Regions from separate parts of the Cellulomonas gilvus ATCC 13127 genome, predicted to be linked through region 1. Evidence: riboswitches for the same ligand, from Rfam matches in the RefSeq annotation. Region 1 holds a riboswitch; each other region holds the start of a gene.
The links. A riboswitch is a leader RNA that binds a small molecule or an ion and turns the genes downstream of it on or off. The one in region 1 is predicted to bind S-adenosylmethionine.
Positions count from the first base shown of each region.

Region 1 (9,605 bases):
CTACGGCCCCGACATGCTCGACATGGACATCTGGGCGCTGCGCTCGATGCAGCTCGACCCGCCCTCGAAGAGCGAGAAGGCCTTCGGCCCCGCGCGGCAGCTCCGCGAGCGCCTCAAGCAGTTCGAGGCACGTGAGGCCGCGACGCAGGCCCGCACCGAGCGCCTGGCGCGCGCGTTCGACTTCCCGTACGACAGCTCGCCCGAGGCGTTCCAGTCGGTGCTGTGCACCGACGGCCTGAACCCGCGGTTCGCCTCGAGCTGGCCGTCGGCGGCGGCCGCCGCGGACAAGAAGGCCCCGGGCTTCGGCCCGCTGTGGACGTGGGCCTCGGCCCCGTGCGCGTCGAGCACCTGGACCGCGGTCGACGAGGACGCCTACCGCGGCACGTTCGACCACGTCACGGCCAACCCTGTGCTCGTCGTCGGCAACTACTGGGACCCGGCGACGAACTACGCGGGTGCGGTCGCGGCCGCCGACCTGCTGCCGAACAGCCGTCTGCTGTCCAGCAACAGCTGGGGCCACACCGCGTTCCTGACGTCCAGCTGCGTGGACAAGGCGATCACCACCTACCTGGTGACCACCAAGGTCCCCGCGGAGGGCAAGGTCTGCGTCGGCCGGTCGCAGCCGTTCCGCTACCCGATCGACGGGGCGCAGATGCGGATCTCCGCGGTGCCGCCGGTGGGCGAGTCGCACATCGTCACGCCGCTGCCCGGCCGGGCGCCGACGCTCTGACGCCGACGAGCACGCACGGGGGTCGCGACCACGGGTCGCGGCCCCCGTGCCGCGTCAGGGGGCGGGTGCGTCCTGCGTGACGTCCGCGACGGTCGCGCCCAGCGCGCGCACCAGCTCGTCGCCGTCGACCGTGGCCGCCACCCCGTGCCCGCCCGCGCCGATCGAGACGCGCCGTCCGCGCACGCGCTCGTCGGCGACCACGGGCCACGCGGTCAGCGAGCCGAACGGCGTGATCGTGCCGCGCTCGTAGCCCGTGACGTCCAGCGCGGTCTGCGCGTCCGGCAGCGACATCCGCGAGACGCCGAGCAGAGCGCGCAGCTTGGGCCAGGAGATCGCGCGGTCGCCGGTCACCAGCACGAACAGGAAGTCGTCGTCACCCCGCCGGACCACGAGCGACTTCACGATGTCCGCGGGCTCGACGCCGCGCGCAGCCGCCGCCTCCGCGAGCGACCCGACCCGCCCGTGCCGCGTCACCTCGAACGCGATCCCCGACGCCTCCAGCCCTGCCCGCGCGCGCTTCTCCGCCGCGCTCTCGTGCTCGCTCATGGGCTCAGCCCACCACACGCCCCGCGGGGTGCGCGCGGCGCCGGCGGGAATCCCCAGGCGGTCGGGCGGGAGGACCTGGGATGATGGGAAGTCGTGACCACCGACCAGCCGCAGCCGACCGGGCGTGAGCCGCGCCCGCGGCGCCGTTCCGGCCGTGGCCGCGGGCGCCCGGCGCGCGACGAGCAGGTCACCCCCGACGCGCGCGCGTCCGACACCCCGGACGGCCGAGCACCACGCGACGACGCACGCGCCGACCGTGCGACGGACCGCGCCACCGGCCACCCCACCGACCGGCCCGCCGGCCGCACCGCGCAGCGCACCGCCGAGCGCGGCTCGTCACGGGGGGGCGGCGCCGCACGCCGCGCCCGCGCCGCCGCGGCGCGCACCGCGGCGGTGCTCCCGCCCCTCACGTTCCCGCCCGAGCTGCCGGTGAGCGCACGCCGCGAGGACATCGCCGCGGCGATCCGCGACCACCAGGTGGTCGTCGTCGCGGGTGAGACGGGCTCGGGCAAGACGACGCAGCTGCCCAAGATCGCGCTCGAGCTGGGTCGCGGCCGTGCAGGGCAGATCGGCCACACGCAGCCGCGCCGGATCGCGGCAAGGAGCGTCGCGGAGCGCATCGCGCAGGAGATCGGCACGCCGCTGGGTGAGCTGGTGGGCTACCAGGTGCGGTTCACGGACACGTCCAGCGACACGACGCTGGTCAAGGTCATGACGGACGGCATCCTGCTGGCGGCGATCCAGCGCGACCCGCTGCTGCTCGCGTACGACACGCTGATCATCGACGAGGCGCACGAGCGCTCGCTCAACATCGACTTCCTGCTGGGCTACCTCACGCGTCTGCTCCCGCGCCGCCCGGACCTCAAGGTCGTCATCACGTCGGCGACCATCGACTCCGCGCGGTTCGCACGCCACTTCGCGGGTCCGCCCACGCCCGAGCACCCGGACGGCGTACCGGCCCCCGTGGTCGAGGTCACGGGTCGCACGTACCCGGTCGAGATCCGCTACCGGCCGCTGTCCCCCGACGCGCTGGGCACGTCCGACGAGGACGCGGACCTCGCCGACGAGCCGCGCGCACCCTCGTCGGGACCCGGCCGACGAGGAACCGCGGGACCCCGTCAGCCGGTGCGCGAGCGCGACCTGATGACCGGCATCACCGAGGCGGTCGACGAGCTGTGCGCGCAGGGCCCGGGCGACGTGCTGGTGTTCCTCTCGGGCGAGCGCGAGATCCGGGACGCCGCGGATGCGCTGCGCACGTCGCTGGGGACGCGCGTCACCGACCCGCGGCACCCGCAGGCAGTCGAGCTTCTGCCGCTGTACAGCCGGCTCTCGGCGGCCGAGCAGCACCGCGTGTTCTCGGCGCACCCCGGGCGTCGCGTGGTGCTCGCCACCAACGTCGCGGAGACGTCGCTGACCGTGCCGGGCATCCGGTACGTCGTGGATCCGGGCACCGCGCGCATCTCCCGCTGGTCCAAGGCGACCAAGGTGCAGCGGCTCCCGATCGAGCCCATCAGCCAGGCGTCGGCGAACCAGCGTTCGGGGCGCTGCGGACGCGTCGCGGACGGCATCGCGATCCGCCTGTACTCGCAGGAGGACTTCGAGTCGCGCGAGCGCTTCACCGAGCCGGAGATCCTGCGCACGTCGCTCGCGTCGGTGATCCTGCAGATGATCGCCGTGGGTGTCGCCGGGACGCCGCAGGACGTCGTCGACTTCCCGTTCGTCGACCCGCCCGACGTGCGCGCGGTGCGCGACGGCGTGCAGCTGCTCACCGAGCTGGGCGCGCTCGAGACCGGGCCCTCGGGCACGCGCCTCACCGAGACCGGACGTGCGCTCGCGCTGCTGCCCGTCGACCCGCGCCTGGCGCGCATGGTCGTCGAGGCCGCGCGTCGGGGCGTGCTGCGCGAGGTCGTCGTCGTGGCCGCCGCGCTGTCCATCCAGGACCCGCGCGAACGTCCCGTCGACGAGCGCGAGAAGGCCGATGCGCTGCATGCGCGGTTCGCGGACCCGACCTCGGACCTGCTGGCCTACCTCAACCTGTGGACCTACCTGCGCGAGCAGCAGCGCGAGCTGTCCGGCTCGGCGTTCCGGCGGATGTGCCGCGCCGAGCACCTCAACTACCTGCGCGTGCGCGAGTGGCAGGACGTGGTCACGCAGCTGCGCGACCTGGCCAAGCAGCTGCCCGGCCAGGCGGCACCCGCCCGCACGGGCCCGGTGCAGGACCGCGAGCCGCGCCCGACGAGCGAGCCCGCGCCGCCCGACGAGGCCGAGCAGACCGGGCCGCGCCGCGGCGAGCTGCGGCGCGAGTGGGACGCGGACGCCGTGCACCGGTCGGTGCTCGCGGGCCTGCTCTCGCACGTAGGCATGCAGGAGGCGACCGAGGTGGCCGCGCCGCGCCGCGGTGACCGGAGACCCGCCGGGAGGCCGGACCGCAAGGGCCGCAACGAGTTCCTGGGCGCGCGCGGCGCCCGGTTCGCGATCTTCCCCGGCTCGGGGCTCGCCAAGAAGCCGCCCGCGTGGGTCATGGCGGCCGAGCTCGTCGAGACGTCGCGCCTGTGGGCCCGGGACGCCGCCCGCATCGACCCCGCGTGGGCCGAGGAGCTGGGCGCGCACCTGGTCAAGCGCTCCTACTCCGAGCCCGCGTGGTCCACCAAGCAGGGTGCCGCGATGTGCACCGAGCGCGTCCTGCTGTACGGCATGCCGGTGGTCGCGGGGCGGCGCGTGCTGTTCTCGGCCGTGGACCCCGCGCACGCGCGTGAGCTGTTCCTGCGGCACGCGCTGGTGCAGGGCGAGTGGACCACGCACCACCGGTTCTTCCACGAGAACCGCCGGCTGCTGGCCGAGGCCGCCGAGCTCGCGGCGCGCGCCCGTCGCGCGGACCTCCTGGCCGACGAGGACGCGCTCTTCGCGTTCTACGACGAGCGCGTCCCCGACGACGTGGTCTCCGCACGGCACTTCGACCAGTGGTGGAAGAAGGCGCAGCGGTCCGCACCCGACCTGCTGACGTTCGACCGTGCGCTCCTGGTCGCGGACGACGCGCACGCGATCGACGAGGCGTCCTTCCCGTCCCGCTGGCCGCAGGGTGACGTGTCCTTCCCGCTCACGTACCAGTTCGAGCCCGGCACCGAGGCCGACGGCGTCACCGTGCACATCCCGCTCGCGCAGCTGCCGCGCGTCACGCCCGACGGATTCGGCTGGATGGTGCCCGGCCTGCTCGACGAGCTCGTCGTCGCGACCATCCGCTCGCTGCCCAAACCCGTGCGCGTGCAGCTGGTCCCCGCACCCGACGTCGGCCGGGCCGTCGCGTCGTGGCTGCGCGAGCACACCGCGTCCTGGGAGGACACCGTGCGCGCGGGCGACGCCGCACCGTCCTTCCACGAGTCGTTCGCGCGCGCGGTCCGGGCCGTACGGGACGTCGAGGTGCCCGCGGACGCGTTCGACGACGAGCGGCTGCCCGCGCACCTGCGCCTCACGTTCCGCGTGGTGGGGGACCGCGGCGGGATCGTCGACGAGGGTCGGGACCTGGCCGTGCTGCAGCACCGGCTCGCGGGGCAGGCGCAGGACGCGGTGGACACCGCGGTGCGCCAGGCCATGCGGCAGGCGATGCGGGAGGCGGGCCTGGACGCGCAGCCCGCCGCCGACGGGTCGGCCGGCGCGCGTCGCCCCGGCGCCGCGGCGGGGGCCGGTCCCGCCACGCCCCGGTCTGTCCCCGCGCGGCGCGCAGATGCGGGCTCGTCGCCGGCCGGGCTCGCGGAGTCCGTCACGCGCACGGGCCTGACGACGTGGCCCGACGACCTCACGCTGCCCGACGTGGTCGAGGGCAGCTCGGGCGCCACCGTGGTGCGCGCGTTCCCGTCGCTGGTGGAGGACGGCGGAACCGTGGCCGTCCGCACGCTCGCCGACGAGGCGCATCGCCCGGCGGCCGCACGCGCGGGCCTGCGCCGGCTGCTGCTGCTCGACGTGGGCCTGACGCCCGGCCGCGTGACGTCCCGCTGGTCGGGTGCACAGGCGCTCGCGCTCGCGGCCAACCCGTACCCGAGCCGGGAGGCGCTGGTCGAGGACGTGCAGCTGGCCGCGATCGATGCGCTCGTCGCGGAGCACCTGGGGTCGCGCGCGCCGCACGACGTCCGCACGCCCGCGGACTACGCGGCCGTGCGGGCGTACGTGCGGGACCGGCTCGAGGACCGCGTGCACGCGCTCGTCGGGACGCTCGTGGACGTGCTCACGGCGTGGCGCGAGCTCGACGTCGCGCTCCGGGGGACGACGAGCCTGGCGTTGCTGGCCACGGCCGCCGACGTGCGGGAGCAGTCCGAGCGGCTGGTGCACGCGGGCTTCGTGGTCGAGGCCGGCGCAGCGCGTCTGGTCCACCTCACGCGCTACCTGCGCGCGGCCCGGCACCGCCTGGACAAGGCGGCGCAGGGTCCGCAGCGGGATGCGGACCTGGCGTGGCAGGTGCGCGACCTGCAGGACGCGCTCGCCGCGGCCGCGGGTGCGGCGCCCGAGCGCGTCGCAGACGTGCGGTGGCTCATCGAGGAGCTGCGGGTCTCGCTGTTCGCGCAGCAGCTCGGCACCCCCGTGCCCGTCTCGGTGCAGCGCGTGCGCAAGGCGCTCACGGCGCTCACGTGACCCGCGGCGGCCCGCCCGTCCACAGGTGCGCACCACGGTGTCGGCGGCGCGCGGCAGACTGCGGGCCATGACCGACGTTCCCGCCCCGCATCCCGTCACCGGCCGGTGCTTCGGTGACGGCGACCCGCTGTACGAGCGCTACCACGACGAAGAGTGGGGCGTCCCGGTGCACGGCGAGGAGGCGCTGTTCGAGCGCATCGCGCTGGAGGGGTTCCAGTCGGGCCTGTCCTGGATCACCGTGCTGCGCAAACGGGAGACGTTTCGGGCGGCGTTCGCGGGCTTCGACCCGGCGGTGGTCGCGGAGTTCGACGAGCAGGACGTGACGCGGCTGCTGGGCGACACCGGGATCGTGCGCAACCGGCAGAAGATCGAGGCGACCATCGCCAACGCCCACGCGCTGCTCGCGCTGCACGCGGCCGGCCGCACGCTCGACGCGCTGTTCTGGTCCTTCGCACCCGACCGCACGCAGCACGTGCGCCCCGCGACCTGGGCGGACGTCCCGGCCACGACGCCCGAGTCGCGTGCGCTCGCCAAAGAGCTCAAGTCGCTCGGGTTCCGGTTCGTGGGGCCCACCACGGCCTACGCGGCGATGCAGGCGTGCGGGCTCGTCGACGACCACCTGGCGACCTGCCCGTCGGTGGTCGGTTGAGTCCCCGCGGTGACTCAGCCGCGGGCTGTGCTCCCGCCGGGTGATCTGGTGGACATGGGCTCGGCAGGCGCCCTGACGGGACGTTACAGTTCCGCGCATGACCGATCTGCCCGACCCCGACGGCCGGCTCGAGGCCGTCCGCGGCGCCCAGGAGGCGCTGGGCGGCGTCAAGCCGCTCGACACCCAGGTGCTGCGTGCCGTGGAGGCCGGGCTGCTCTCGGTGCCGGGCGCCGGCAGCCCGGTCACCGAGCTGGCGCAGCCCTTGCGCCAGCAGCACCGCTGACAGGACGTCTCTCCCCGGCGACCTGCATCGTCTCGCCTGTTGGGCACCCTTGCTCAGCATGTGGTCTGTCTCGTACGATCGCGGCCTACCATCCAGAGCGGCCGAGAGACCTGGCTCGTTGACGCCGCAGCAACCCCCCTCCGCGACGAGGGTGTGGGTGCTTCCGCCAGGGTCGATGGAGAGACGATGTCGCAGACCCTGTGTCTGAGGTCGCGCGCATGAGCGCCCCGACCGTGGAACCCCCTGTCACCACGCCAGCAGCCCAGCCGCGCGGCACCACCGGTGAGCACGTCGCACCCGCGCCGCGACCGCTCGGCTCGGTGGACCGCCCGACCATCTCGTTCGAGCTGTTCCCGCCCCGCAACCCCCAGGCGGCACCTCGCCTGTGGGCCACCGTGCGCCAGCTGGAGTCGGTGCACCCCGACTTCGTCTCGGTGACGTACGGCGCGGCCGGCAAGACGCGCGCGACCTCGCGCGCCTTCGTGTCCCGGCTGCTGCAGGAGACGTCGCTGTCCCCGATCGCGCACCTGACGTGCGTCGGCACCAGCCGCGCGGAGATCACCGCGATCGTCGAGGAGTTCCTCGACGAGGGCGTGCGCTCGTTCCTGGCGTTGCGGGGCGACCCGCCCGCGGGCGAGCCGGACTGGCGGCCGCACCCGGAGGGCGTGGAGACCGCGAGCGCGCTGGTGGAGCTGCTGCGTGAGATCGAGGCGCGCCGCTGCGTCGCGAGCCCGTCCCAGGCGGTGCGTGCGCGCGTGCGTCCGCTGTCGGTGTCCGTCGCGGCCTTCCCGCGCGGCAACGCCGCGACCGGCGGGACGCGTGCGCAGGACGTCGCGTCGCTCCTGGCGAAGCAGGAGGCCGGCGCCGACTTCGCGATCACGCAGGTGTTCTACGACGCCGAGGCGTACCTGGGCCTGGTGGCCGAGGCGCGCGCGGCCGGCGTGGTGATCCCGATCATCCCCGGCATCATCCCGACCACGGACCCCGCCCGGCTGCTGCGCGTGCAGGAGCTCACGGGCGTGCCGGTACCGCGGGACCTGCTGGACCACCTGGGCGCGGCCGACGACGAGCTCGAGCGGCACCGCCGCGGGATCCGCGCGGGCGTGGACCTGATCAACGGGATCCTGGACGGCGGGGCCCCCGGCGTCCACGTCTACACGTACAACACGCACGAGGCCGCGCTCGACCTGCTCGAGGGCGCGCACCTGGACGGCGCGACCCGCCGCTGAGCGACCGCCGCAGCACCGACCACCGCACCACCACGACACGCGAAGGCTGGACCCTGATGAGCGAGACCCCGCAGTTCCCGACCGGCTCCGTGCTCGGCTACCCGCGCATCGGGCCGCGCCGCGAGCTCAAGAAGGCCATCGAGGCCTTCTGGGCCGGCCGGTCCACGGCCGAGGAGGTCGAGGCGACGGCCGCGCAGCTGCGTCGTCGTACCCGGAACCGCTTGGCCGAGCTGGGCCTGCCGACCGACGTGCCGGCCATCCCCAGCGCGTTCTCGTTCTACGACCACGTGCTCGACGCGAGCGCGGTCGTCGGCGCGATCCCCGCGCGGTTCGCGGACCTGCTCGACGAGGACGGCGGCCTGGACCTGGCCGGCTACTCGACCGTGGCGCGCGGCCGCGGCGACGACCTCCCGCTCGAGATGACCAAGTGGTTCGACACCAACTACCACTACCTGGTCCCCGAGATCGGCCCCGAGACGGAGTTCCGCTACGCCGGCACGCGTCCGGTCGCGGAGTTCGTCGAGGCGCTCGCCGACGGCGTGCTGACGCGGCCCGTGCTCGTCGGCCCCGTCACGTACCTCGCACTGGCCAAGGCGACCGAGGGCGCGCCCGAGGGCTTCCTGCCCATCGACCGCCTGCCCGACCTGCTGCCGGTCTACGCGGACCTGCTGCGCGACCTCGCGGCCGCGGGTGCCACGTGGGTGCAGCTCGAGGAGCCCGCGCTCGTCTCGGAGAGCATCGACGTGCCGGTCGAGCGCCTGCTCGCGGCGACCGTCGAGGCGTACCGCGCACTCGCGACCGAGCTCACGCGCCCGCAGCGCCCCGCGATCTTCGTCGCCGCTCCCTACGGCGACCTGGACGCGGCGCTTCCGGTGCTCGCGGCCACGGACGTCGAGGCGATCGGCCTGGACCTGGTCAAGGGTGCGGTGCCCACGCAGGCCGTGCCGGGCCTCGAGACCAAGACGCTCGTCGCGGGCGTGATCGACGGCCACAACATCTGGCGCGCGGACCTGGACGCCAAGCTCCAGATCCTGGAGCAGCTCGAGGTGCTGGGCGCGGCCGCCGTCACGGTCGGCACGTCCACGTCGCTGTTCCACGTGCCGCACGACACGGCCGACGAGCCGAACCTCGACGCGTCGCTCACCACGTGGCTCGCGTTCGCGGACCAGAAGGTGGTCGAGGTCGTCACGCTCGCCGAGGGCCTGACCGAGGGCCGTGAGGCGATCCACGAGCAGCTGCTCGAGGCCGCCGACGCGGTCGCCTCCCGCCGCGGCGCACCCGGCGTCGTCCGGCCCGAGGTGCGCGAGCGCACGGCCGCGCTGACCGAGGACGCGTTCAACCGCGGCGCGTTCGAGGGCCGCAAGGAGGCGCAGGCCGCCCGCCTGAACCTGCCGCCGCTGCCGACCACGACGATCGGCTCGTTCCCCCAGACGCCCGAGATCCGCAAGGCGCGCGCCGCGCACGGCAAGGGCGAGCTCACGGACGAGCAGTACACCGACGAGATGAAGGCGGAGATCCGCCGCGTCGTCGAGCTGCAGGAGCGCA
Region 1 covers NC_015671.1:106,261-115,865, reverse strand. The annotation lists gene CELGI_RS00505 (alpha/beta hydrolase) at 1-730, shown strand, start outside; gene CELGI_RS00500 (aminoacyl-tRNA deacylase) at 785-1,276, opposite strand; gene hrpA (ATP-dependent RNA helicase HrpA) at 1,370-5,899, shown strand; gene CELGI_RS00490 (DNA-3-methyladenine glycosylase I) at 5,967-6,548, shown strand; gene CELGI_RS00485 (hypothetical protein) at 6,646-6,831, shown strand; SAM riboswitch class I at 6,917-7,013, shown strand; gene CELGI_RS00480 (methylenetetrahydrofolate reductase) at 7,050-8,060, shown strand; gene metE (5-methyltetrahydropteroyltriglutamate--homocysteine S-methyltransferase) at 8,117-9,605, shown strand, end outside.

Region 2 (9,605 bases), 840 kb from region 1:
ACGAGCGCACGCTCGTCGTGGCCGTCTCGCAGTCGGGCGAGACCATGGACACGCTCATGGCGGTGCGGCACGCACGTGAGCAGGGCGCGAAGGTGCTCGCGATCGTCAACACGCACGGCTCGACGATCCCGCGCGAGTCGGACGCGGTGCTCTACACGCACGCCGGGCCCGAGATCGCGGTGGCCTCCACCAAGGCGTTCCTCGCCCAGATCACGGCCGCCTACCTGCTGGGCCTGTACCTGGCGCAGCTGCGCGGCAACATGTACGCCGACGAGGTGGCCGCGATCCTGGGCGAGCTGCGCGCCATCCCGGACAAGATCCAGCAGGTGCTCGACCGTGCGGGCCGCATCCAGGAGATCGCGCGCTGGATGGTGGACACGCAGTCGGTGCTGTTCCTGGGCCGGCACGTCGGTTTCCCGGTGGCGATGGAGGGTGCGCTCAAGCTCAAGGAGCTCGCGTACATCCACGCCGAGGGCTTCGCGGCGGGTGAGCTCAAGCACGGACCGATCGCGCTGATCGAGCCGGGTCAGCCCGTGTTCGTCGTCGTGCCCTCGCCGCGCGGGCGGCACTCGCTGCACTCCAAGGTGGTCTCCAACATCCAGGAGATCCGGGCGCGTGGCGCGCGCACGCTCGTGATCGCGGAGGACGGTGACGAGGCCGTGCGTCCGTTCGCGGACGAGGTCTTCTACGTGCCGCAGACGCCCACGCTGCTGGCCCCGCTGCTCGCGGTGGTGCCGTTGCAGATCTTCGCGTGCGAGCTCGCGACCGCGAAGGGGCTCGACGTGGACCAGCCGCGCAACCTCGCCAAGTCCGTCACGGTCGAGTAGTGGAGCTCGCGGCCGCGCAGCGGGAGGTCGAGGCGATCTCCCGGGTCTACGCGCGGCTGCACGGCATCGAGCGCACCGACGACTGGCTGGTGCTCAAGCTCGGCGAGGAGGTCGGCGAGCTCACGCGCGCGTACCTCGCGTGGTCGGGGCGTTCGCGGCACGAGACGTCGTCGGACGAGAGCCTCGCCGCACTGCGCGACGAGGTCGCGGACGTGCTGGCGCACCTGCTGCTGGTCGCCGAGCGCACGGGCGTGGACGTCGACGACGCGCTCGAGCGCAAGTGGTTCCGCTGGCGCCACCTGGTCCAGGACGGCGACCGCGGGGTCGGGCCGGAGCCCGCGCCGTGATCGTCGGCGTCGGGATCGACGTCGTGGACGTCGCGCGGTTCGCCGCCACGCTGCAGCGCGTCCCCGGGCTGCGTGACAGGCTCTTCACACCCGACGAGCGGGAGCTGGCCGACAGGTCGCTCGCGGCGCGGTTCGCCGCGAAGGAGGCGATCGCCAAGGCGCTCGGCGCACCTCCGGGCATGTCCTGGCAGGACGCGACCGTGCGCCGCGTCGCAGGCGCACAGCCGGTCGTCGAGGTGACGGGCACCGTGCTGGCCCGTGCCGCCGAGCTCGGGGTCACGCGGTTCCACCTGTCGATCTCGCACGACGCGGGCATCGCGTCCGCGATGGTCGTCGCCGAGCGCGACTGACGCCGTGCGCGCGGACCCGCTAGAAACTGCCTACAGAAAGGCCGACCGATCGGGTCGGCTATAGGTCATGAGCGTCTCCGCCAAGCCCCGGCTGGGAGACCGGCAACCCTCCGTCCGTGGCGGGGTGCCCCGGGTGACGACCAGGCCGTCGTGCGCCGCGGGCGCCTACACCGTGCGCGCGGTCTACGGGGGCGACGGGGTCTTCTCATCCTCGACGTCCGCCGCGACCGCGCTCACCGTCACGAAGGCCGCGGCCGTGGTCACGGTCACCGCTCCGCGGACGACCTACGGGAAGCCCGCGAAGGTCACGGTCGTCGTCACCGACGCCACCGGCCGGCCGGCCGCGGGCAAGGTGACGCTCGGCGGCGCCGGTGCGGCGGTCACGGCGACGCTCGCGAGCGCGGGGACGGCCGTCGTCGCGCTGCCGAAGACGCTCGCGGTCGCGACGTACGGCCTCACGGCCAGGTACGCGGGCAGCGCGAACGTCGCGGGCGCGAGCGCGAGCGCGCGCCTCACGGTCGCGCGGGGCACGGTGTCCAAGGTCACCGCGAAGGTCACCACGGTCCCGACGACGAGGGCCACGGGCAGGGTGGCCGTCACCGTGACGACCGCGTCCGGCCTGGCGACGCCGACGGGGAAGGTCACGGTCACGGTGCAGCGCGGGAGCGTCCGGAAGGTCGTGACCGCCACGCTCCGGTACGGCGAGGCCGCCCCGTCGCTGCCGAGGCTCACGAAGGGCACGTGGCGCGTGTCGGTGTCCTACTCGGGATCCACGACGTACGCCACGTGCGCGCCGTTGCGGTCGGCCGCGGACGCGGCCGCGTCAGCGCAGGGCCGGGACGACCTCGTGCTCGAACAGCTCGATGCTGGACCGGTCGTACGCGGCATCGGCGAAGTACGTGATCGCGTACGTCATGCCGAGCGCCTCGAGCTCGTGGAGCTTCGCGACGACCTGCTCGGGCGTGCCGACCAACGGTCCGCGACGCAGGTCCGCCGCGACGCCGGCCGCGCGCTCCGGCACGGTCCGGGCGTAGTGCTCCTCGATCCAGGCGAGCTTGTCCTCGACGTCCGCCGTGGTCGCCCCGATCACCACGTTGTAGTTGGCGGAGCGCGTGATCTCCGCGAAGTCCCGGCCGACGGCGGCGCAGTGCTCGGCCAGGACGGCGGACTTGGCCGCGAACGTCTCGGGCGTGCCGTCGAAGTTCGTGTACTGCGCGTGCTGCGCGGCGATGCGCAGCGTCTTCTTCTCGCCGCCGCCCGCGATCCACAGCGGCGGACCGCCGGCCTGCAGCGGGAGCGGCGAGAGCTGCGCGCCCGACACCTGGTAGTGCGTCCCGTCGAGCGTCGCGACGCCCTCGGTCCACATCTGCCGGAAGATCTGCACGCCCTCGTCGAGCATGGCCAGGCGCTCGCCCGCGGTGGGGAAGCCGTACCCGTACGCGCGCCACTCGTGCTCGTACCAGCCCGCACCGATGCCCATCTCGACGCGGCCGCCGGAGATCACGTCCGCGGTGGTGGCGACCTTCGCCAGGTAGGCCGGGTTCCGGTAGGCCATGCACGTGCACATCTGACCGAGGCGTACCCGGGACGTGCTCGCGGCGAACGCGCTGATCAGGCTCCATGCCTCGTGCGTCGCCTCGCCGTTGGGCTCGGGGACCGCGTGGAAGTGGTCGTACACCCAGATCGAGTCGAACGCCGTGCCCGCGTCCGCGTGCTGGGCCAGGCCGTTCATCACCGCCCAGTGCTCGCGGGGCTCGATGCCCGTGAGGTCCTGCCGCCAGCCCTGAGGGATGAAGAGTCCGAAGCGCATGCCGGCCACGCTACCGCCGGACGCGCACGGCGCCCGTCGGTCGGCCAGGATGGACGCGTGCTGCTGTCCTGGACGTCCGCGCAGGTCCGCGCCGCGGAGGAGCCGCTCCTGGCCGCGGGGGTGCCGCTCATGGCGCGCGCGTCGTCCGCGCTCGCGGGTGCGGTGCTGCGCGTCGTGCGGGAGCGCGGGACCGCCGTCCCCGGGGCGCGCGTGGTCCTCCTGGTCGGGCCCGGGAACAACGGCGGCGACGCGCTGCACGCGGGCGCCGTGCTGCGCCGCCGTGGCGTCGACGTGCACGGCCTCGCGCTCGTGCCGCACGTGCACGACGAGGGGCGCGCCGCGCTGCTGGCGGCGGGCGGCCGGCTCACGCACGTCGACGACGCGGGCGTGCCCGCCGCCGCGGCGACCGCTGCACGAGCGGACGTGCTGATCGACGGCGTGCTCGGCCTGGGCGCACGCCCGGGCGGGCTCACCGGCGTCGCGGCCCTGCTCATCACCGCGCTGCGCGCGCTGCCCGGCTCGCCGGTGGTCGTCGCGGTGGACACGCCCTCGGGCATCGGCGTGGACGACGGGACCGCGGCCGGCGTGGTGCTGCCCGCCGATCTCACGGTCACGTTCGGTGGTGCGAAGCCCGGCCTGCTGCTGCCGCCCGCCGCGGGCCTCACGCGCGCGGTCCAGGTGGTGGACATCGGGCTGGAGCTGCCCGAGCGTCCGGCCGTCGCGCGCCTGGAGCCGGCCGATGCGGCTGCGGTGTGGCCCGTGCCGGCACCCGACGCGCACAAGTACACGCGCGGCGTCCTGGGCGTGGTCGCGGGTGCGCGCCGGTACCCGGGCGCCGCGGTCCTCGCGACCACCGCGGCGGTGCTCGCGGGTGCGGGCATGGTGCGCTACCTGGGCGAGGTGGGGGACCTGGTGGTGGCCCGCCGCCCCGAGGTGGTGCTGGGCGCGGGACGTGTGCAGGCGTGGGTGTTCGGTCCCGGCGTCTCGCCCGACGACGCCGCGCAGCGACGCCGCATCGAGCACGCGTTCGAGGGCGTGCGGCTGCGGGGCGAGCCCGCGGTGGTGGATGCGGGCGCGCTCGAGCTGCTGCCCGCGCACGTGCCGGCGCACGTGGTGCTCACGCCGCACGCGGGCGAGCTCGCCCGGCTGCTCACGGTGCGTGGCGAGCGCGTCACGCGCGAGCAGGTCGAGGCCGAGCCGCTGCGCTGGGCGCGCGTGGCCCATGACGTCACGGGGGCGACCGTGCTGCTCAAGGGGCCCGTGACGGTCGTGGTGGGCGTGCACCAGGCCACGTACGCGCAGGCCGACGCCCCGGCGTGGCTCGCCACCGCGGGCGCGGGCGACGTGCTGGCCGGGCTGCTCGGTGCGGTGCTCGCGGCGCGCGCGGACGACGTGCTCGCCGACCCCACGCTCACGCCCGCGCTCGCGGCGGCCGCGGCGCTCGTGCACGGGCACGCGGCGCACGTGGCCAACCCGGGTGGTCCCGTCGCGGCCCGTTCGGTGGCGCGGGCGCTCCCCGAGGCGATCCGCGCGCTGCTGGCGTCGCGCTGAGCGACCCGTGCGCGGACGGTGCGAGGATGAGGCACGTGAACGCACCCGCCCGGGCCGTCGTGGACCTGTCCGTCATCACGAGCAACGTGCGGCAGCTGCGCGCGCACGCGCCGACCGCGGAGCTGATGGCGGTCGTCAAGGCCGACGCGTACGGGCACGGGCTCGTCCCGTCGGCCCGCGCCGCGGTCGCGGGCGGAGCGACGTGGCTCGGCACGGCGCAGATGGGCGAGGCGATCGCGCTGCGGGCCGCGGGCGTGTCCGGCCCCCGCATCCTCACGTGGCTGTACGCGCCCGGCGCACCCCTCGCGCAGGCGATCCAGGCGGACGTGGACGTGGCCGTCTCGTCGGCGTCCGCGCTCGTGGAGGTCGTCGCCGCCGCGCGGCTCGTCGGCCGGACGGCACGCGTGCACCTCAAGGTGGACACCGGTCTGGGCCGCAACGGCCTCACACCGGCCGACCTGGGCGACGTGCTGCCCGCCGCGCTGCACGCGCAGGCCGAGGGGGCCGTGGCGCTCGTCGGCGTGTGGTCGCACCTGGCGTTCGCCGACGAGCCCGACCACCCGACCGTCCGTACGCAGCACGCGGTCTTCGCCGACGCGGTGCACCTGGTCGAGGCCGCGGGCGCCGCGCTCGAGGTGCGGCACCTGGCCAACTCGGCCGCGACGCTGACGTCGCCTCAGGTGCACTACGACCTGGTGCGGCCGGGCATCGCCGTCTACGGGCTGTCGCCCGTCCCGCAGCTGGGCGGGCCCGAGCACTACGGCCTGGTGCCCGCGATGACGCTCGAGGCCGAGCTCGCGACGGTCAAGCGCGTGCCGGCGGGCCACGGCGTGTCCTACGCGCACCAGTACGTCACGACGCACGACACGGTGCTGGGCGTGGTGCCGCTCGGGTATGCCGACGGCATCCCGCGGCACGCGTCCGGCACGCCGCAGCGCCTGGGCGGCCCCGTCCGCGTCGGCGAGCGCACGCTGGGTGTGGCCGGGCGCGTGTGCATGGACCAGCTGGTGGTGGACCTGGGGCCGGGTGCGAGCGAGCGCGCGGGCGACCGCGTCGAGCTGTTCGGCACCGGCCTGGACGGTGGCCCGACGGCGCAGGACTGGGCCGAGGCCGCGGGCACGATCTCCTACGAGATCGTCACGCGGATCGGCGCGAGCGTGCCGCGTGAGCACGTGGGCCTCGAGGAGGAGACGGCGTGAGCGACGCGACGCACGACCAGGGGGCGCCCGTGGCCGACGGCCCTGCGCTGCAGGTGCGTCTGGCGGATGCGGACGCGACACGCGCGTTCGGCCGCGCGCTCGCTGACCTGCTGCGCGCGGGTGACCTGGTGGTCCTCACAGGTGACCTGGGCGCCGGCAAGACCACATTGACGCAGGGCATCGGCGCCGGTCTGCACGTGCGCGGGAACGTCGCGTCGCCGACGTTCATCATCGCGCGTGAGCACCCGGCGCTGCCGCGGCCCGACGGCACGCGCGGCCCCGACCTGGTGCACGTCGACGCCTACCGGCTGTCCTCGCTCGACGAGCTCGACGCGCTCGATCTGGACGCGAGCCTCGACGAGGCCGTGACGGTGGTCGAGTGGGGCGCCGGCTGGGTCGAGGCTCTCACGACGGACCGGCTCGAGGTCGCGCTGCTGCGGCCGCGCGGCGGCGTCGCGGCCGACGAACCCGCGGACGGCGACGGCGGGGCCGGCGAGCGCGTCGTGACCGTGCGCGGCGTGGGCGAGCGCTGGGCCGCCGCCGACCTGGCCGCGCTCGCCGACGTCCCGACCGTGGCAGGCTGAGCGCGTGCCTCTGCTCGCCCTCGACACGTCCGCGGCCGTCTCGGTCGCCGTGACCGACGACGACGGCCGCCCCCTGGCCCGTCGCCACGACGACCTGCCGCGCCACCACGCCGAGCTGCTCGCGCCGATGGTCGCGGGTGCGCTCGCCGACGCGGGCGTGGACCGCCGCGACCTGACCGCGATCGTCGTCGGCACCGGTCCGGCCCCGTTCACCGGGCTGCGCGTCGGGCTGGTCACGGCGCGCACGCTCGCGCTCGCGCTGGGCGTCGACGCGCTCGGTGTGCCGAGCCTCGACGCGATCGCCGCGGCCGCGCTGCCGCGCGTGCCGGACGGCGTCCCGCTCGTCGTCGCGACCGACGCGCGGCGCCGTGAGGTCTACTGGTCGGCCTACTCCCGCGCCGCCGGGGCGGACGTGGACGTGCTCGTCGCGCCGCGCGTGGGCCCCGCGCCCGAGATCGCCGCCGACCCCGCGCTCGCTCGTGCGTGCGTCGTGGGAGCGGGTGCCGCGCTGTACCCCGCGGCGTTCGAGGGGCTCACGCACCTGCCGGACGCCGGCACGCTCGACGCCGCGGAGCTCGTGCCGCTCGCACTGGCGCGCCGCGCCGCGGGTGCGGACCTGCCGACGGCCCCGCTCTACCTGCGCCGCCCGGACGCGGTCCCGTCCGCGGGCAGCAAGCGCGTCCTCGGATGACCGCCGGGGCGCTGCGGCTGCGCGCGCTCACGGTCGAGGACGTGCCCGCGCTCGACGTGCTCGAGCGGCAGCTGTTCGGCGCCGCGGCGTGGTCGAGCGCGTCGTTGGCCGAGGAGATCGTCGGCCCGGGTCGGTGGTACGTGGGTGCGGTGCGCTCCGAGGGCGCGGATGCGCCGCTGGTCGGCTATGCCGGGCTGTGGTTCGACGGGCTGGACGCGCAGGTCATGACGATCGGCACGGCGGCCGGGCACCAGGGCCAGGGCGTGGGCGGGCTGCTGCTCGACGCGCTCGTCCAGCGCGCACGCGACGTCGGCGCGCAGGTGGTGCTGCTCGAGGTGCGCGTGGACAACGAGCCCGCGCTGCGGCTGTACGAGAGCCGCGGCTTCGTCCGACTCGGCATCCGCCGGGGCTACTACCAGGTGGAGGGCAAGGACGCGTGGACCATGCGTCTGGACCTGACCGACGCGACGGGAGAACGGCCATGACGACCGACCGGACGCGGGCCGCGGTGCTCGTCGACGCGCTCACGCTCGCGCAGGCGCTCACGGGTGACGAGCCGCCCGTCCTGCTGGACGTGCGCTGGGCGCTGGGACGCACCGACGGGCACGAGCAGTACCTCGCGGCGCACCTGCCCGGTGCCGTGTACGTCGACCTCGACACCGAGCTCGCGGCCCCGCCGTCCGCGCAGCACGGCCGCCACCCGCTGCCCGAGGTCGCGGCGCTCGAGTCCGCGGCGCGGCGCTGGGGCGTGCGCGAGGGCTCGTCGGTGGTGGTGTACGACGCGAGCGGCGGCACGTCCGCGGCCCGCGCGTGGTGGCTCCTGCGCTGGGCCGGCGTCCGTGACGTGCGCCTGCTCGACGGCGGGCTCGCGGCGTGGACCGCGGCCGGGCTCGCGCTCGAGCCGGGGCAGGTCACGCCCGAACCGGGCGACGTGGTGCTGGTGGGCGGCGCGATGCCGACCGTCGACGCCGACGGTGCGGCCGCATGGGACGGCGCGCTGCTCGACGCGCGTGCGGGTGAGCGCTACCGCGGCGAGGTCGAGCCGGTCGACGCGCGCGCGGGCCACATCCCCGGCGCCGTGAGCGCACCGACGGCCGAGAACCTGGACGCCTCGGGCGGGTTCCTGCCGGCCGACCGGCTGCGTGAGCGGTTCCGGGCGCTCGGCGCGGCCGCGGGTGCACCCGTCGCGGTGTACTGCGGCTCGGGGGTCACGGCCGCGCACGAGGTCGCGGCGCTCGCCTCGATCGGCGTCGAGGCCGCGCTGTACCCGGGGTCGTGGTCGCAGTGGTCGGCCGACCCGTCCCGCCCCGCGGCCACCTGACGCGCCCGGCCGACGGCCCGCCCCGACGCGGGACGGGCCGTCCTGGGTCTCAGACCGTGAGGTTGACGTCCGCGTAGTCCAGGCGTGCCGCACGCGCGTGCGGCGTGCCGGGCTCGTCGCGGTGCCCGACGTTGACGATGAGGTGCGAGCGCCAGCCCTGCTCGGACAGGAACTCGGCGTCGACCGCGGCGGTGTCGAGACCCGCCATGGGGCCGACGTCCAGGCCGACGGCCCGCAGCGCGACGATCAGGTAGCCGAACTGGATGTGCGCGTTCTGGTACGCCATCTGCTCGCGCACCTCCGCCGCCCCGTCGAAGAAGTCGATCATCTGCGCACGGTGCGGTGCGAGCACGGGCAGCGTGCGGTGCCAGGCCGGGTCGGACGCGACGACGAGCGTCACGGGTGCCGCGAGCACGCGGTCCCGGTTGCCCTCGTTGACGTGCTGGGCCAGGCGCGCACGGGCCTCGGCGGACCGCACGACCAGCAGGCGCAGCGGCGTGGTGTTCATCGCCGTCGGACCCCAGCGCAGCAGCTCGTACGCGGCGGCGAGCTCGGAGTCGGTGACCGGCTGGTCGGTGAACGACGCGATGGTGCGCGCCTCGCGGAACAGCAGGTCGGCGACGTCGTCGGCCACCGCGTACGCGGGCGCCGGGAAGTCGAGCGAGTCGATGGTCTCCGTCTCAGCAGTCATGACTGGTTGAAGTCTCAACGACTGCGCCATCATCCCGCCACGGCGGTGACGAGCGTCACACGGTGGCGCCGGTCCGGTTCGGACGCGGGCGCGGTGCGGCCTAAGGTGGCGCCATGCCTGCTGCGGACCCCCTCGTCCTCGGGATCGAGACCTCGTGCGACGAGACGGGCGTCGCGCTCGTGCGGGGGCACGAGCTGCTCGTCGACGCCGTGGCCTCGTCGGTCGACGAGCACG
Region 2 covers NC_015671.1:945,115-954,719, forward strand. The annotation lists gene glmS (glutamine--fructose-6-phosphate transaminase (isomerizing)) at 1-827, shown strand, start outside; gene CELGI_RS04395 (MazG nucleotide pyrophosphohydrolase domain-containing protein) at 827-1,174, shown strand; gene CELGI_RS04400 (holo-ACP synthase) at 1,171-1,524, shown strand; SAM riboswitch class IV at 1,588-1,694, shown strand; partial or broken gene CELGI_RS17805 (hypothetical protein) at 1,781-1,984, shown strand; gene CELGI_RS04410 (LLM class F420-dependent oxidoreductase) at 2,348-3,334, opposite strand; gene CELGI_RS04415 (bifunctional ADP-dependent NAD(P)H-hydrate dehydratase/NAD(P)H-hydrate epimerase) at 3,392-4,885, shown strand; gene alr (alanine racemase) at 4,912-6,084, shown strand; gene tsaE (tRNA (adenosine(37)-N6)-threonylcarbamoyltransferase complex ATPase subunit type 1 TsaE) at 6,081-6,668, shown strand; gene tsaB (tRNA (adenosine(37)-N6)-threonylcarbamoyltransferase complex dimerization subunit type 1 TsaB) at 6,673-7,359, shown strand; gene rimI (ribosomal protein S18-alanine N-acetyltransferase) at 7,356-7,844, shown strand; gene CELGI_RS04440 (sulfurtransferase) at 7,841-8,680, shown strand; gene CELGI_RS04445 (malonic semialdehyde reductase) at 8,730-9,371, opposite strand; gene tsaD (tRNA (adenosine(37)-N6)-threonylcarbamoyltransferase complex transferase subunit TsaD) at 9,485-9,605, shown strand, end outside.
Region 2: linked by a shared signal. The riboswitch ahead of CELGI_RS17805 (hypothetical protein) and the one ahead of CELGI_RS00480 (methylenetetrahydrofolate reductase) in region 1 are both predicted to bind S-adenosylmethionine.

Region 3 (9,605 bases), 600 kb from region 1:
GCCGCGACGTCCACCAGGTCCTGCATCGGGTTGGACGGCGTCTCGAAGAACACGACGTCGGCCGGGGTCGCGAGCGCGGCCTGCCACTGCTCGAGCACGTGCCCGTCGACGTACTCGGTCCGCACGCCCCACCGCGCGAGGATCTCGTCGAAGATCACGACACTCGAGCCGAACAGCGCGCGAGCCGCGACGATGCGCGAGCCCTGCCCGACGATCGCGGCGAGCGCGGTGAACACCGCGGACATGCCCGACGCGGTGGCGGTGCAGGCCTGCGCGCCGTCGAGCAGGCGCAGCCGCTCCTCGAACGTGGAGACGGTCGGGTTGTTGTAGCGCGAGTACAGGAACCGGTCCACGTCGCCCGCGAACGCGGACTCGGCCTGGCCGGCGGAGTCGTACGTGAACCCCTGCGTGAGGAACACGGCCTCGGAGAACTCGCCGAACTGCGAGCGCACCTGCCCGCCGCGGACCGCGAGCGTGTCCGGGCGCAGCGAGCCGAGCGGGGTGCGGCCGGCGTCCCAGGAGCCGGGACCGGGCGTGGGGCGGTCGCCCGCGCTCACGCCTGCCGCCACGGCAGGCCGTCGGCGCGCCAGCCGGCGTGCCCGCGCTCGCCGTCGGGGCCGATGTCGCCCTCGAAGCCCTGCAGCACGTTGTACGCGGGTCCGTAGCCCGCGGCGGTCGCGGCGACCGCGGCCGCGACCGAGCGCACGCCCGAGCGGCACAGGAAGACGACGGTGCGCCCGTCGCCGGCCTGCAGACCGGCACCGGCGAGCTCGTCGAGGAACGTCGGGTTGGGGCCCGTGGGGGTCACCCACTCGACGAACGCCGCGCGGCCGCCGAGCGCGTCGGCGTCCGGGACACCGATCTGGTCCCACTCGCCCTGCGTGCGGACGTCGACGAGGAGCGCGTTCTCGTCGGACTGGAGCAGGTCCCACGCCTGCCGGGGGGTCAGGTCGCCTGCGTAGCTCATGTCGCCTCCATCGGTCCTGGCGGTAGCACCCTGCTCCGGTCCCGGGGGACCGCGGGTTGCTGCGGCGTCATCGAGCCAGATCTCTCGGCCGCTCTGGATGGTGGCGACGAGAGTAGCGCCCTCCTCGGGCGTCCATCCATCTGATGAACACGGTGTCCCGCCTTGTGAGACGCCACCGGGCCGCCGTTGACAGGCCGCGCGCACGGTCGTCACCCTTACGGACAGGTCATGAGCGCCAGCGCGAAGCCCCGGCTCGCTGGCCGGCAACCCTCCTCCGCGGTGGGGTGCCCCGGGTGACGACCAGGCCGTGCACCGTCCGGTGCCGGCAAGCGCGGGGCCACCGGTATGTGGGTCCCCGGATCCGTGGAGGTACCCCCATGACCGCGATCGCCGAGCACGCCGCCTGTCCTGCAGTCGCGGACGCGACGCACGAGCGAGCGGCCGGCCCCGTCGACGCGCTCCTGCCTGTGGTGGGCGGCGACACCACCGTCCCCCTGGTGGACGGCACGCAGCGCGTCTACGCCAACCTCGACTACGCCGCGAGCGCACCCGCGCTGCAGGCAGTCGCGGAGCGCGTGACCGAGGTGCTGCCGCTGTACGCGTCGGTCCACCGTGGCGCGGGCTACCTCTCGCAGGTCTCCACGGCGCTGTACGAGGCCGCGCGCCAGGCCGTCGCGCGGTTCGTCGACGCCCGCGAGGACGACGTCGCGATCGTCACGCGCAACACCACCGACTCGCTCAACCTGCTGGCGGGTGTCGTGCCCGCGGGTGGGCGCGTGCTCGTGCTCGACCTCGAGCACCACGCCAACCTCCTGCCGTGGCTGCGCTCGAGCGACCCGAACGGCCACCGCACCACGATCCTGCCGATCGCCCCGACCGTGGCCGGGACGCTCGACGCGCTCGCGGCCGAGCTCGCGAGCCAGCCGTACGCGCTGGTCACCGTCTCGGGTGCGTCCAACGTGACGGGTGAGGCGCTGCCGGTCGGGCGCGTGGTGGAGATCGCGCACGCCGCGGGCGCGCGCGTGGCCGTCGACGGGGCCCAGCTGGTGCCGCACCGCGGGTTCTCGCTCGCGCGCACGGGAGCCGACTACGTCGCGTTCTCCGGGCACAAGACGTACGCGCCGTTCGGCGCCGGGGTCCTCGTCGGCCGCCGGGACTGGCTCGACTCGGGCACGCCGTACCTGGCGGGTGGCGGTGCGGTGCGTGACGTGCGCAGCGACCGCACCGTGTGGCAGCCCGCACCCGCGCGGCACGAGGCCGGCTCGCCCAACGTGATCGGCGCGATCGCGCTCGCGGAGGCGTGCGACGCGCTCGCCGCGCTGCCCGCGGGTGCGCTCGAGGCGCACGAGCGTGCGCTGCGCACGCGCCTGGTGCAGGGGCTCGAGGGGGTCCCTGGGGTCGAGGTCGCGCGCATCTGGCCGGACTCCGACGAGCCGGTCGGTGTCCTGACGTTCACGGTCGCGGACCATGACCCGGGTCTGGTGGCCGCCTACCTCGCGGCCGAGCACGGCATCGGCGTGCGCGACGGCCGGTTCTGCGCGCACCCGCTGCTCGCGCGGCTGGGCGCCTCGGGCGGGGCCATCCGTGCGTCCGTGGGCGTCGGCACCACGAGCGAGGCGGTGGACCGCCTGGTCGCGGCTCTGCACGCCTATGTGACCGAGGGTGCGCGCTCGTCGTACGAGGTGGTGGACGGCTGCTGGGCCGTGGTCGACGACACGCGTCCGCTGCTCGCGGTGCACGGCCTGGACCACCTGGCCGCGACCGCTGCGGCCGCGTGCGGCCCCGCGCTCGACTGAGGCGCCCCCTCAGCGCGGTGTGAGCGTGCGTGCCGCGCGCCGCAGCATCTGGTCCACCACGACGGGGTGCACCAGGCGCACGGGCGCGAAGTAGAGCCGACCGCGCCGGTTGTGCAGCCGGACGCCCGTGGTCACGCGCACCAGGCGCGCGTCGGCGTCCACGGCCACGCCGCACCGGAAGTCGAGGTGCGTGTCGTCGGCGCTCACGAGCGCCTCGTCGCCGACCACCTCGTCGACCGCGAACGTGTCCCGCGGTGCGCGCCGGACGCCGATCAGCGGCGCGAGGGCCTGGCGGACGACGAGCGCGACGCGGATCCACCCCGGCATGCTCCGGATCCCGAAGATCGTGCGGGCCCACAGCGCGGGGTCGGTGGGTGCGCCCGGCGGGAGCGCGACGATCGCGGCGTCGGCGAAGTCGGGGCTCCAGTCCCGAAGCGCGAGCGAGAAGCGCACGCGCGCGGCATCGGTCCAGGTGCGGGTCTCGGTGCTCATCGCGGTTCCCCTCGTCGATCCGTACGGTGCCGTATGGAGACGACCGTACGGTAGCGTACGGATCATGGTCAAGGCCACGACGACGCAGCAGGACTGGGTGGATGCGGCGTACTCCGCCTTCCTCGCCGACGGGCTGGCCGCGGTGCGCGTCGAACCGCTCGCGCGGGTGCTGGGTGCGACCAAGGGCTCGTTCTACTGGCACTTCGCCGACCGTGCGGCCCTGGTCGGGGCGGTGGTCGAGCGGTGGGAGGCGCAGGAGACCGACGCGGTGATCGCGCTTGCCGAGGCCGGCGGCACGCCCGCGCAGCGGCTCGAGGCGTTGTTCGGGGCGGTCGCGCGGATGCGGCGCACGCCCGCGACCGCGCTGCTCTACACGCAGGCCGCGGCCGAGGGTGTCGGTGACGCGGTCCGCAGGGTCTCGCAGCGCCGCGTGGACTACCTGGCGGGTCTGCTGGTCGAGCTGGGGCACGGTCCCGACGAGGCGCGCCGGCGTTCGCTCGTCGCGCTCGCGACCGTGCTGGGCCTGCAGCAGCTCGAGCACGTGGGGCTGGACGCGCTCGACGACCCGGGCCTGGTGCCCACCGCGCTCGCGATGGTCCTGGCGGAGCCGCTCAGCCGACCGTGAGCCCCACGTGCGCGGCCAGCGCGGGGGCGAGCTCGACGAGCTGCTCGGCGCTGATGGTCGCGCCCGCGAGCCCCGCGACACCGTCGAGCCGCTGCAGGTCCCGGATGCCGCGCAGGTCCGCCCCGGTCAGGGTCGCACCCGTGACGTCGAGCCGGCGGACGCGGCAGTCCTCGAACACCACGTGCCGCGCGCGCACGCGCGCCAGGTCGAGCTCGTCGATCACCGCACCGACGAACCGGAGGTCCTCGAGCGTCGAGTCGCGCAGGTTCAGGTAGTCGACCTTGCCACCGGTCACCACCACGCGCGTCCAGCGCGCGCCGTAGGCCTGGACCGCGCCCAGGCGGCAGTCGGTCAGCGCGCCGTCCTGCCACGCGGCACCCGCCAGGCCCAGCGTCGCGGCGCGCACCCCCGTCCACGTGGTGTCGACCAGGCGCGCGTGGCCCAGGTCCGCGTCGTCCAGGACGCAGTCCTCGAACGTGCAGTCCAGGAAGCGCGCCTCGTCGGCCACCTGCCCCTCGAGCCGCTCGCCGCGCAGCGTCAGGCCGTCGTAGTCCCCACCGGGTTCGAGTCGCACGGCCCCACTGTGCCAGCGTGCGCCCACAGCGGTGCCCGTGAAATCGGGTCCCTGCGCCGGTGATCCGCGTGGCAGCATCGCGCCCGTGCACCACGACCTGACCCTGACCGGCCACGGCGTGCGGCTGGTGCCGCTCGCCCCCGAGCACGCGGCGCCGCTCGTCGCGTTCGTCGACGACCGGGTGTGGCGCGGCATGTCCAGCCCCACGCCGCGTGACGAGGCCGCGATGGCTGCCCAGGTGCACGCGGCGCTCGAGGACCCCGCGCGCGTCGCGTTCGCGGTGCTGGACCACGCGACGGGCGAGGTGCTGGGCTCGTCGTCGCTGTACGAGATCAACCGCGCGATGGGTCGCCTCGAGCTCGGCCACACGTTCTACGCCCCGCGCGTGTGGGGCACGCACGTCAACCCCGCGACCAAGCTCGCACTCATGACGCTCGCGTTCGAGCAGTGGGGCATGCACCGCGTCGCGTTCCGGGTGGACACGCGCAACGCGCGTTCGCTCGCCGCGGTCCGGCGCCTCGGCGCGCGCGACGAGGGCGTGCTGCGCGGGCACCGCGTCGCGGCCGACGGTTCACGTGGCGACTCCGCGTACCTGGCGGTGCTGGCCGACGAGTGGCCCGCGGCGCGCATGCGCCTGCTCACGCGACTGGGGGAGACGGTCGGCGAGCCCGACGCAGGGGCGCGCGACCTGACCGACGACGAGCGGTCGTCGGTCGTCCTGATCGGCGGGCGCTCCGGCGTCGGCAAGACGACGGTCGCGCACGCCCTGCACGCGCTGCTGACCCGCGCCGACGTGCCGCACGCCGTGATCGAGGGCGACTACCTGGACCTCGCGCACCCGGCCCCGCACGCGCACCGCCTCGCGGAGCGGAACCTGGCAGCGGTCTGGTCCGCGTACCGCGAGCTCGGTTACCGACGGCTCGTCTACACGAACACCGTGAGCCCGCAGTACGCCGACGACCTGGCCGCGGCCATGGGCGACCGGCCGCACGTCACCGCGGTGCTGCTCACCGCGTCCGACGAGGACGCGCACGCACGCCTCGCGCAGCGCGAGCACGGCGCCGAGCTGGCCGCGCACGTGGGACGCAGCACCCGCGCCGCCGTCGCGCTCGAGCAGGGCTGCCCGCCCGCGGTGCACCGCGTGGACACCACGGGCCGCACCCCCGACGAGCTCGCCCACCAGATCGCCAGCCTCGCCCACTGGCTCCCCTGACCGCCCACCCCCACCCCGCCGACCTGGCGGACAGACATCAGTTCGGCGGATGGGGAGGAAGGGGGAGCCCCGCCCTCGTCGCGCGACCTGGCGGTTAGGTACCAGTTCGGCGGGTGGGGGAGGTCGTTGGCCCGCCCTTGTCCCGCGACCTGGCGGATAGGTACCAGTTCGGTGGGTGGGGTGGGTCAGGGGAGGGGGTGAGGGTGGCCTGGACGTGCGGGCGGGCGGTGCGGGGGTCCCAGGCCGCGAGCGTGAAGCCGCCACCGGGGCGGCGGCGCACGCTCGTCGCGACGGTCGACGGCAGCAGCACCGGCTTGGCGAACTCGACGGACCACGTGAACGCGTCGCCACGGGCGGGGCCCACGTCCGCGAGGAGCCGGGCCGCGGTGTCCATGCCGTGCGCGATCGCGCGCGGGAAGCCGAGCACCTTGGCCGACGCCGCGGACAGGTGGATGGGGTTGCGGTCGCCGCTCACGGCCGCGTAACGCCGCCCGGTCGCGGCGTCCAGGCGCCACTGACCGGTGGGCAGCGGCGCGACGAACGGCGCACGCGCGTCGTCGGGTGCGGCCGGCAGGCCCAGGTCCACAGCCTTGGCGAGGTACGTCGAGACGCCGCGCCAGACGAGCTCGCCCCCGCTGCGCACCGACACCACCAGGTCCACCTGCGTGCCGGTGCGGTGCGCACGCAGGTCGCGCGCGACCGCCTGGATGTCGAGCGGCTCGTCGTGGCCGACGGGCCGGTGCTGCTCGACGGTGTTCGCCAGGTGCACCATGCCGAGCGCGGGCAGCGGGAAGTCGTCGCGCACCAGGAGCGCGGTCGCGACGGGGAACGCCAGGACGTGCACGTACCCCGCGGGCAGGGCGTCGCTCGCGCTCTCCCCGACGAGCCGCTGATAGGCCGTCAGGTGTGCCAGGTCGGCGCGCACGCCCCGGACCCGGTACTCGACGTCCGGCACCGTGGCGGCACGCGGCCGCCGGAGCACCGCACGCCGGGCCGCGCCCGCGGCGCCGCGCGCGTACAGCCCGCCCAGGCCCGGGACGGCGGGAAGGTCGACGACGCGGGTCACGCACCCACCACGTTCTGCCCGCACACCCGCAGCGTCCGGCCGACGATCCCGCCGGCCTGCGGGGACGCCAGGAACGCGACGGCCTCGGCGACGTCCACGGGCTGCCCGCCCTGCTGCAACGAGCTCAGCTGGCGCGCGACCTGCCGGGTCAGCGCGGGCATCTTCGCGGTCATCTCGGTCTCGATGAAGCCCGGCGCCACCGCGTTGGCGGTGCCCCCGAACGGCTCGAGCAGCGGAGCGGTCGCACGGACCATGCCGATCACGCCGCCCTTGGTGGCCGCGTAGTTCGCCTGGCCGCGGTTGCCCGCGAACCCGGTGGTCGAGGAGATGGACACGATGCGCGGCGCGTCGGTGAAGTCGCCGGAGGTCAGCAGGGCCTCGTTGATGCGCAGCTGCGCCGCGATGTTGACCGCGATCACGGCGTCCCACTGCGCGTCGGTCATGTTGGCGAACAGCTTGTCGCGCGTGATCCCGGCGTTGTGCACCACCACGTCGATCCGGCCGTGCCGCGCGAGCGTGTGCTCGAGGATCCGGGCGCCCGCGTCGTCGGCCGTGATGTCCAGCTGCAACGCGGTCCCGCGGATCGCGTTGGCGACGTGCGCGAGCTGCTCGCCGGCCGCGGGGACGTCGACCGCGACGACCGTCGCCCCGTCGCGCGCGAGCGTGCGGGCGATCGCGGCGCCGATCCCGCGTGCGGCACCCGTGACCACCGCGACCCGGCCCACCAGGGGCCGCTCCCAGTCGGTGGGCAGCGCGCCCGCGTCGGAGTCGACGCCCAGCAGCTGGCCGTGCACGAACGCCGAGCGCGTCGAGAGCAGGAACCGCAGCCCCCCGACCACGGACGCCGCGGTGACCGGCACGCCGTCCGCCAGCACCAGGCCGTTCGCGGTGGCGCCACCGCGCGACTCCTTCGCGACGGTCCGGACCACGGCGTCGATGCCCTGGCGGGCCGCCGCGACCGCGGGTGCGTCGTCCGCGGTCGCGGCGTGCGAGATGGTCACGACGCGCCCGCCGCGCTGCAGCCCCTTGAGCGTCGAGGCGACCGTGAGCAGCGGCCCGTGCAGCGCGTCGGGGTGCTCGACGCCGGTGAGGACCGCGACGACCGCCGCGTACCGCACGTCGGGTGCCGCGTGCCGGTGCACGTCCAGGCCCCAGCCGTCGAGCACCTCGTGCCCGGACGCGTCGTCCGTCGCGGGGTCGCCCGCGAGCAGGGCCGCGACCGCGTCGGCGTCCGCGCCGCTGCCGACGACGAGCACGGGACCCTCGACCAGCGGGAGGCCCGGCGCCCAGCGGCGCAGCGGCACCGCGGGGGAGAAGCCGAGCAGTCCGGAGAGCTTGGCGGACAGCGTGGTCTGCAGGGGGTTCGCCATGGTCAGGCCGCCTCGAGGATCGCGGTGAGGCCGAGCCCGCCGGCCGCACAGACGGACACCAGCGCGCGCGGCGTGCCGCCGTCGCGCTGCTTGCGCAGGTGGAGCTCCTTGGCGATCGTCGCGACGACGCGCCCCCCGGTGGCGGCGAACGGGTGCCCGGCCGCCAGCGACGAGCCGTGCACGTTGAGCCGGTCGCGGTCCACGGTGCCGAACGCGCCGGGCAGGCCCAGGCGTTCGCGCCCGAAGTCGGGCGACTCCCATGCGGCGAGTGTGGTCAGGACGGTCGCCGCGAACGCCTCGTGGATCTCGACGTAGTCCAGGTCCGCGAGCGTCAGCCCCTGCCGCGCGAGAAGTCGCGGCACCGCGAACACGGGCGCCATGAGCAGGCCGTCCTCGCCGTGCACGAAGTCGACGGCCGCGACCTCGGCGTCGACGACCACCGCGAGCGGCGTGAGCCCGTGGGCCTGCGCCCACTCGTCGGACCCGAGCAGCACCGTCGAGGCACCGTCGGTGAGCGGCGTGGAGTTGCCCGCGGTCATGGTGGCCGGGACCTCGAGCCGGGTGCCGAACGTGGGCGCGAGCCCCGCGAGCTTCTCGAGCGACGTGTCGGTGCGCAGGTTCCCGTCGACCGTCTGCCCGCGGTACGGCGTGACCAGGTCGTCGAAGAACCCGGCGTCCCACGCCGCGGCGAGGCGCTGGTGCGACGCGAGCGCGACCTGGTCCTGCGCCTCGCGCGTGATGCCCCACTGCGCCGTGGTGAGCGCCTGGTGCTCGCCCATCGACAGGTGCGTGCGCGGCTCGGCGGTGCTCGGCGCCACGGGTGCGAGGTCCTGCGGGCGGATGCGTGCGACGGCGGCCAGCTTCTGGGCCACCGTCCTGGCGCGGGACAGGTCCAGCAGCGCGCGGCGCAGCCGGTCGGTCACGACGATCGGGGCGTCGGACGTCGTGTCGACGCCACCGGCGATCGCGGAGTCCAGCTGGCCCAGACGGATCTTGTTGGAGAGGGAGACGACGGTCTCCAGACCCGTCGCGCACGCCTGCTGCACGTCGTACGCGGGGGTGGTGGCCGCGAGCGACGAGCCGAGGACGGACTCGCGCGTGAGGTTGAAGTCGCGGCTGTGCTTGAGCACCGCGCCGGCGGCGACCTCGCCGATCCGCTCACCCTGCAGGCCGTACCGGGCCACGAGACCCTCGAGCGCCGCGGTGAGCATGTCCTGGTTCGACGCGTGGCGGTACGCGCCGCCCGCGCGCGCGAACGGGATCCGGTTGCCGCCCAGGACGAGTGCGCGCCGGGGCGCGGTGCTGGGGGCCTCGGAGGTCTTCCGGGATGCCATGGGGCGGTTCCTCTCGCGTCGCTGCGGTGGGTCGTCCGGGACGGTCGTCCAGGGACGTTCGTCCCGGAATGGTGTCCGCAACCCACAGTACCTGATACCTTCAGTTTCGTGAGCCCGATCACACCGGGTCCCTCGACGACGAGGCCGCCCGCAGGAGCAGCCCCCGGC
Region 3 covers NC_015671.1:3,032,075-3,041,679, reverse strand. The annotation lists gene CELGI_RS13830 (O-succinylhomoserine sulfhydrylase) at 1-557, opposite strand, end outside; gene CELGI_RS13825 (rhodanese-like domain-containing protein) at 554-967, opposite strand; SAM riboswitch class I at 972-1,071, opposite strand; SAM riboswitch class IV at 1,192-1,305, shown strand; gene CELGI_RS13820 (aminotransferase class V-fold PLP-dependent enzyme) at 1,345-2,763, shown strand; gene CELGI_RS13815 (DUF2867 domain-containing protein) at 2,773-3,255, opposite strand; gene CELGI_RS13810 (TetR/AcrR family transcriptional regulator) at 3,320-3,880, shown strand; gene CELGI_RS13805 (pentapeptide repeat-containing protein) at 3,867-4,454, opposite strand; gene CELGI_RS17645 (GNAT family N-acetyltransferase) at 4,540-5,667, shown strand; gene CELGI_RS13790 (MaoC/PaaZ C-terminal domain-containing protein) at 5,762-6,733, opposite strand; gene CELGI_RS13785 (3-oxoacyl-ACP reductase) at 6,730-8,103, opposite strand; gene CELGI_RS13780 (acetyl-CoA C-acetyltransferase) at 8,106-9,437, opposite strand; gene CELGI_RS13775 (TetR/AcrR family transcriptional regulator) at 9,546-9,605, shown strand, end outside.
Region 3: linked by a shared signal. The riboswitch ahead of CELGI_RS13820 (aminotransferase class V-fold PLP-dependent enzyme) and the one ahead of CELGI_RS00480 (methylenetetrahydrofolate reductase) in region 1 are both predicted to bind S-adenosylmethionine.